Regions from separate parts of the Ruegeria sp. CDSB114 genome, predicted to be linked through region 2. Evidence: riboswitches for the same ligand, from Rfam matches in the RefSeq annotation. Region 2 holds a riboswitch; the other holds the start of a gene.
What was found. A riboswitch is a leader RNA that binds a small molecule or an ion and turns the genes downstream of it on or off. The one in region 2 is predicted to bind cobalamin.
Positions count from the first base shown of each region.

Region 1 (3,405 bases), on a different contig from region 2:
TAACGGCCATTTCAGCAGCCATCATGGCATTTGGCGCGGCCGATACCTCTTCCAGCGCTTTCAGCAACATCTGCCACATCCGGGTCAAAACGCGCATTGGCAGGGCCTCGGCCATTTGCTGACCACGAGCACGTTCATCAGGGGAAACCGTCGGGTCCTCGGCTGCGTCTGGCGTGATCTTCACAACCGAAACCCAGTGCGTGATTTCGGCCAGATCGCGCAGCACGGATAGCGGATCGGCCCCTTCGGCATATTGCCCGCCCAATTCAGTCAGCGCGCTTGCTGCATCCCCTCGCAGGATCATTTCCATCAAGTCCAATACCCGGCCCCGGTCGGCCAGACCCAGCATCGCGCGCACCTGATCGGCGCTGGTTTCACCGGCCCCATGGCTGATTGCCTGATCCAGCAGCGATGTTGCGTCGCGCGCCGACCCCTCGGCCGCGCGGGTGATCAGCGCCAGGGCATCATCCGCGATCTGTGCATTCTCAGCCGCTGCGATCTTATTGAGCAGGCCAATCATGTCCTCGGGTTCGATCCGGCGCAGGTCAAATCGTTGGCACCGCGACAGAACAGTCACCGGGACTTTGCGGATTTCGGTCGTGGCAAAGATGAACTTCACATGCGCAGGAGGTTCTTCCAACGTCTTGAGCAGCGCGTTGAATGCGCTGGTCGAAAGCATGTGAACCTCGTCGATAATGTAGATCTTATAGCGCGCACTGGCGGCGCGGTATCGGACCGAGTCGATGATTTCGCGGATATCATTCACGCCGGTTCGGCTGGCGGCGTCCATTTCCATCACGTCGACATGGCGACCTTCCATGATGGCGACGCAATGTTCGCACTGGCCGCAAGGCTCGGTCGTGGGCTTGCCTTCGCCATCGGGGCCAATGCAGTTCATGCCCTTGGCGATGATCCGGGCCGTGGTTGTCTTACCGGTGCCGCGGATGCCAGTCATGATGAAGGCTTGTGCAATCCGGTCGGCCTCGAACGCGTTTTTCAGCGTGCGCACCATTGCGTTCTGACCGACGAGGTCAGCAAAAGTTTCCGGGCGGTATTTCCGCGCGAGAACCTGATAGGCGGGGCTGGGCGTGTCGGTCATGTCTGCTCTGTTGGATTCGTGTCAGGTTTGCAGCGTAGAGACCCCCGCCGTCCGCGTCCACCGCGCGCGAAAAGGAATTTCGTTTTGGCAAGTTGCATCAGAGCCGGTAAATCATGAGGGGCTTTAGCCCCATGTGGTGATGCAGGAAAAGGAGCTGTGTTGGAGAGTTTTGCAATTCACCCTCTTGGATTGGGCAAAGGGCAGATCGCTCTGTGCCCACTGCCGGGTGTCACGGGCGATTATGCTGGGGATTTCGCAGTAATCCGGGATTGGGCGCCGGACCTGGTCATCTCGATGATTACTCTGGATGAGTTCCAGCATTCTGGCGGGCTGTCATTCGAGGCGGACCTGCAGTGCGAACGGATTGCCTGGGTCCACCTTCCAATCCGCGATTTCGGCGCCCCCACGCCTGAGGTTGAGGCGCTTTGGCCGCAAGCCAGCGCCGCCGCCCAACATGTCCTTGCCAGTGGCGGCAAGGTGCTGGTGCATTGCCGCGGTGGGTGCGGACGCTCGGGGATGGTTGTGATGCGGCTAATGGTGGAATGCGGCGAAGCGCCTGACCAAGCGCTTCGGCGGTTGCGTGCAGTGCGGCCCTGCGTGGTGGAAACCGAAGCGCAAAAGGACTGGGCCGGGTTGCCGGCCCGAACCCTTCCCTGAATCAGGCAGACACTTGATACGGAATACTGTCGCTGCGCGGCGGCAGGGTCGATACGTCGAGCATCGCACAGGGTGGTTCTGACAGAAAACCAGCGGATTTCTGGATGAACTCCGGCCCGAACATCATGTCGCCATAGGCGTCCAGCTTTTCTGTCGGCGTGTCTGTGCTGGTGCCGCAATAGACCCTGATCTGTTCTGATTGGGCCCGAAAACGGGCCGTGCAGCCTTCGGTGCAATGGGTCAGATCGCTGGTACCTTCGACCTCGAATGTTTTGGATGTCGCAGGCCTTGCCGTCGCCATCGCCTCGGCCATGGCGCGTGCCATTCGGGCAAGGGCGGGGCAGGGTTTCCCGGTCCTCTGACAGACGGTTGCGGTGAATTCGTGTGTTTTTGTCTTCCAGATCATAATGCGCCCTCCGCGCGCAGGACGGAGGGTGAGGATCAGGTGTGACAGCGCGCTGACGACCTGCCCGGACACCCCGCCCGAGTTTCGGTTTCGATACGATGGCAGGTCTCCTGACTTGCGGGTCGTCGCTTTGCCGACCTTCCCAGCCCTGGGGCCAGTGGTATTTCGGCATTGCTCACCGCTTACAGTTGCGGGGGCAGTCGCGGAGTTGGCCCTTTCCGGCATCGCCGGGGCAGACCGCACCGTGTTCCCTTTTCATCCCGCCCCAATTCCGGGGCAAGAACCATCACCACATCGCTAGCGGCTATGCAGACCCCGAGTCAAGCCACCTGTTGGGGTTCAAACCGGACGTTTGGTCATCTTGATGAAATCTTGACTCTGGTGGCCGAAATCGGGCCGATTGTTGAGTGAACCGAGTAGTTCAGAATTTGTCGGAAGCGCCATGCTTGATACCACGCCCTGCGTCCAGACTAAGGACTTTGACTTTGCCTCATGCTCTGCCAGCCTGTCGGCACGGCTGTATCTGCCTGCATCCGAGTCGAAGATCGCCGTGGTGATTCACAGCGCAACTGCAGTGCCGCGCGAATATTACCAGCATTTTGCCCGTTGGCTGGCCGCCGAACAGGGTATTGCCTGTCTGACCTATGACTACAGCGATTTCGGGCATTCGCTGCGCTACAAAATCAAAACCTCCGAGGTGACCATGGCGGATTGGGCCTTGGTCGACATGCCCGCCGCACGGGCTGAGATGCGCAGGCGGTTCCCGGACGCTTTGCAGTGGAGCATCGGTCATTCCCTTGGCGGCTTGCTGGGGCCGGTGCAGCCAGACATTGATCAGATCGACCGGATGATCTGTGTATGTTCGGGGCTGGTTACTCTGTCCGACCATCCCTGGCCCTATCGCGGGCTGGCGTGGTTGTTTTGGCACGGCCACGGGCGTCTGGCAGTGAATGCACTGGGGTATCTGCCGGGCAAAGCTGTGGGGATCGGTGCCGATTTGCCGGGCCCGGTCTATTGGCAATGGCGCAGCTGGTGCACGGCGCCGCAGAATTATGTGCCGCAGATCGGTGACGCTCTGCCCGAAGCGAGATGGGCGCAATCGAATACGCCGGTGGACCTGTTCGCCTTCGAGGACGACCAGATGGTGCCGCCAGACGCAGTCTGGCGGCTTGCCGATCTGTATGGGCCGAAGGCGCGGCGACATCTGCTGTCTCCGAATGAATTCGGAGCGCCTGAGATCGGT
Region 1 is NZ_JBXWOT010000005.1:136,782-140,186, forward strand. Features, by position in the region: gene AC2FIP_RS13715 (DNA polymerase III subunit gamma/tau) at 1-1,099, opposite strand, end outside; gene AC2FIP_RS13720 (protein-tyrosine phosphatase family protein) at 1,256-1,756, shown strand; gene AC2FIP_RS13725 (hypothetical protein) at 1,758-2,162, opposite strand; cobalamin riboswitch at 2,246-2,465, opposite strand; gene AC2FIP_RS13730 (alpha/beta hydrolase family protein) at 2,605-3,405, shown strand, end outside.
Region 1: it holds a riboswitch for cobalamin, as region 2 does, so the genes downstream of both, AC2FIP_RS13725 (hypothetical protein) here and AC2FIP_RS00340 (DUF1636 family protein) in region 2, are expected to answer to the same signal.

Region 2 (3,405 bases):
GGGCTTTACCCCGGATTTCACCGTCGCTGAGATCAAGCGCAGAGTAGCTCTCCGGTCTCGGATCCTGTCCTGAGGATAGGCCGCTAGGACCTTCTCAGATTCAAGATCTTCAACCTCCTCCTCCGCCGCCTCGCGCTTGCGCGTAGGTGGTTTATGGATGGTTTTGGGATGGTTTGGGGTCCACCGTGAACCCCGTACCCCGTTCACCGTGGACCCCGTACCGGGTTCAGGCTGGACGGGGTTCACGGTGGACCCCGCCTCAATGTCGGGCTCAGCCGTGGGTTCGAGCGCGGCCACGCGCTCCAGAACGATGCGGTAAATGACGGTGTAGCCGTTCTTGCATTGCCGCCGCCCCGTCTCGATCAGAATGCCTTCGCGCAGGAAGTCGATGATGGTGCGCTTCACTGTGCTCTCGCTCAGCTCTGTGTGGCGCTGGATCGTCCCCTTGGAACACCAGATACCCGAGCCGTCATCGCTCGCCTTGTCGGCCAGGAACATGATGATTTGCTTACGCGCGGCGCTACCAAAGCGGCGCTCGGCGCATTCGTTTGCAATGCGCCAGCTCAATGGACCACCTCACCGGTCAGAGGCCGCGAAAAAGCTGACTGAGCGTTTGCGGTAAGGCATTGGCCCGTGCTAAAGTCTTCCGAAAGCTGACAGGCTTTTTCTATTTGGCCCCGGTTCACAGTTGCCGCTGTGACGGGGCCTTTTTCGTTTTGAACCGGCGAATTTGGCTTTGAAACTTTCGCTTTTTGTTCACTTTTTGTCAGGGGGTATTTTGCACCCCTAAGCCATTGTTTTTGCTGTCTCTCTTTCTGGATTGCAAATCCGTGTACACCGGTTCGATTCCGGTACTCGCCTCCAATACTTTCAAACAGTTGCTTCGCATTCGGCTTTTCGAGCCTGCGACACGCCGTCTCGCTACAGCAGTGCTTTGCTGAGTGAAGCTTGGCACCGGATTGATCAGAAGGCGGTGAACTCACTGGCTCGGCCGGTAAATTTGACCGCTCTATCGATTCCACGCGATATGCCCTTTGAAGTGACGGGCCCGCGAATCCTTTCGTCTGGATATCTTCGAGGCGCAAAGCCCAAATTCGCCTGCGGTCATTTTGCATATGGCTGACCAAACATGCCGCTGACAGGCATTGGCAGGTCGCTTTTCCATTCTCGATGATTTCCGTGCGTCTGCCGCGCTTGACAAGCCCCCTGCCCGTGCCGCATGTCCCATCCGTTGGTGTCTGCACATGCAGATGAAAAGGGAATGCGTCAGCGGTCATCCGTCAAACGCAGCCGCCCCCGCGACCGTGACCGGAGAGGGTGCCCAAAGCCACTGGCCAGACAGGCCGGGAAGGCGGGACATCTGCCAGAGGCCAGCCTCTGACATCCGCAAGCCGGGAGACCTGCCAACATCCGAAGTTGAAACCGGACGGGGTGATCCGGTGTCGGGCCCATGTCGCAATACGTGGCCCGCATGAAACCCCGTCCCCCGCGAAGAGGATTTGGGGGGATGAGAGACATGACCGAGACCACACCTGTTGAACTGCTGGTGTGCACGACCTGCCGCCGCGGCCTGCCCGTCGAGAATGATGCAGATCGTCCTGGGGCGTTGCTGCACAAGGCGTTGGAGCAGGCAGAACTTCCTGATGGCGTCACTTTGAAGGCAGTAGAATGCCTTTCAAATTGCGATCAGGGCTGCTCGATTGTGCTGCGTGGCGGACCCAAACGTTGGACCTTTGTCTATGAGCATCTCGATGAAACCGATCATGTCGAGACCATTGTTGAAGGCGCGACCAAATATCTCGCGACCCAAGATGGCCTCGTTAAATGGCGCGAACGTCCTGAACATTTCCGCAAAAACTGTGCGGCCCGCATTCCCCCGATTGGAGCTTAGATATGAGCAATCTCGAAAAACTGCCCGTCACTGTGATCACCGGCTTTCTGGGCTCGGGCAAGACCACGCTGGTGCGTCATCTGATGCAGAACCCGCAGGGCAAGCGCCTGGCCATTGTGGTCAACGAGTTTGGAGATGTTGGCGTCGATGGCGATATCCTCAAATCCTGCGCGATCCCCGATTGCCCGGCGGAAAACATCATGGAATTGGCCAATGGATGCATCTGCTGCACCGTGGCAGATGATTTCATCCCGACCATCGAGGCGCTGATGGCGCTAGAGCCGCGCCCCGATCACATTCTGATCGAAACCTCTGGCTTGGCCCTGCCCAAGCCGCTGCTGAAAGCGTTCGACTGGCCGGATATCCGCTCGAAAATCACCGTGGATGGCGTAATTGCTCTGGCCGATGCCGAAGCTGTGGCCGCCGGTCGCTTTGCCCCGAATGTCGCTGCGGTGGATGCCCAGCGCCTGGCCGATGACTCGATTGATCACGAAACGCCGCTATCCGAGGTGTTCGAGGACCAGATCTCCTGCGCCGACATCATTCTGCTGACCAAGCCTGATTTGGCGGGTCCCGAGGGTGTTGCCAAGGCCAAGGAAATCATCGCAGCTGAAGCCCCGCGCCCTCTGCCCGTGGTCGAAGTGGCCGAAGGCGCTGTGGATGTACGTATTGTGCTGGGGCTTGAGGCCGCTGCAGAAGATGACATGGAGGCGCGTCCCAGCCATCACGATGGCCATCACGATCACGAGCATGATGATTTCGAAAGCATCATTGTCGAGCTGCCGGAACAGACCGATCCGGCCCAGCTGGTCGCCAATATCGAACGTCTGGCGAATGAACTGAACATCCTGCGGGTCAAAGGCTATGCCGCTGTTACCGGCAAACCCATGCGCCTTTTGGTGCAGGCAGTCGGGGCCCGTGTGCGTCATCAGTACGACCGCCCGTGGGAGCCAGGTGAAGAGCGTCGCTCGCGTCTGGTGGTCATCGCCGAACATGACGATATCAAAGAGGCTGAAATCCGCGAAATCCTCGTGGGTGTGACCGAGGCCGCCGAGTAAGCCATGCACGTCGTCTTCCGCGAAAGCCATGGGTTAGAGGAAACGGAGACCCCAACCGATCTGGGCCAGAACCCGGCGGATCTGGTGGTGCTGTCCTTTTCCGACAGTGACCTTGGCGCTTTCGCGGCAGGCTGGCATCGTGGTGGCGGACCCGAAGGTCGGATGCCGACCCTGCGGCTGGCCAATCTGACAGCGCTGAAACATCCCCTGTCGGTCGATACTTATGTCGAACAAACGCTTGAGGGCGCCAAAGGCATTCTGATCCGCCTGATCGGTGGCGTGCCCTACTGGTCCTACGGGTTGCAGCAGGTTCTGGCACTGGCCCACGCCAAGGGCATGGCCGTTGCTGTGCTGCCTGCGGATGGACGTGAAGATACGCGACTGGATGACTATTCTACCCTGCCCGTTTCAACCCTGCGGCGGCTGGCGCATCTTTGCGACACAGGCGGTGAGGTC
Region 2 is NZ_JBXWOT010000001.1:68,288-71,692, reverse strand. Features, by position in the region: gene AC2FIP_RS00345 (hypothetical protein) at 1-567, opposite strand, end outside; cobalamin riboswitch at 1,216-1,422, shown strand; gene AC2FIP_RS00340 (DUF1636 family protein) at 1,517-1,891, shown strand; gene cobW (cobalamin biosynthesis protein CobW) at 1,894-2,949, shown strand; gene cobN (cobaltochelatase subunit CobN) at 2,953-3,405, shown strand, end outside.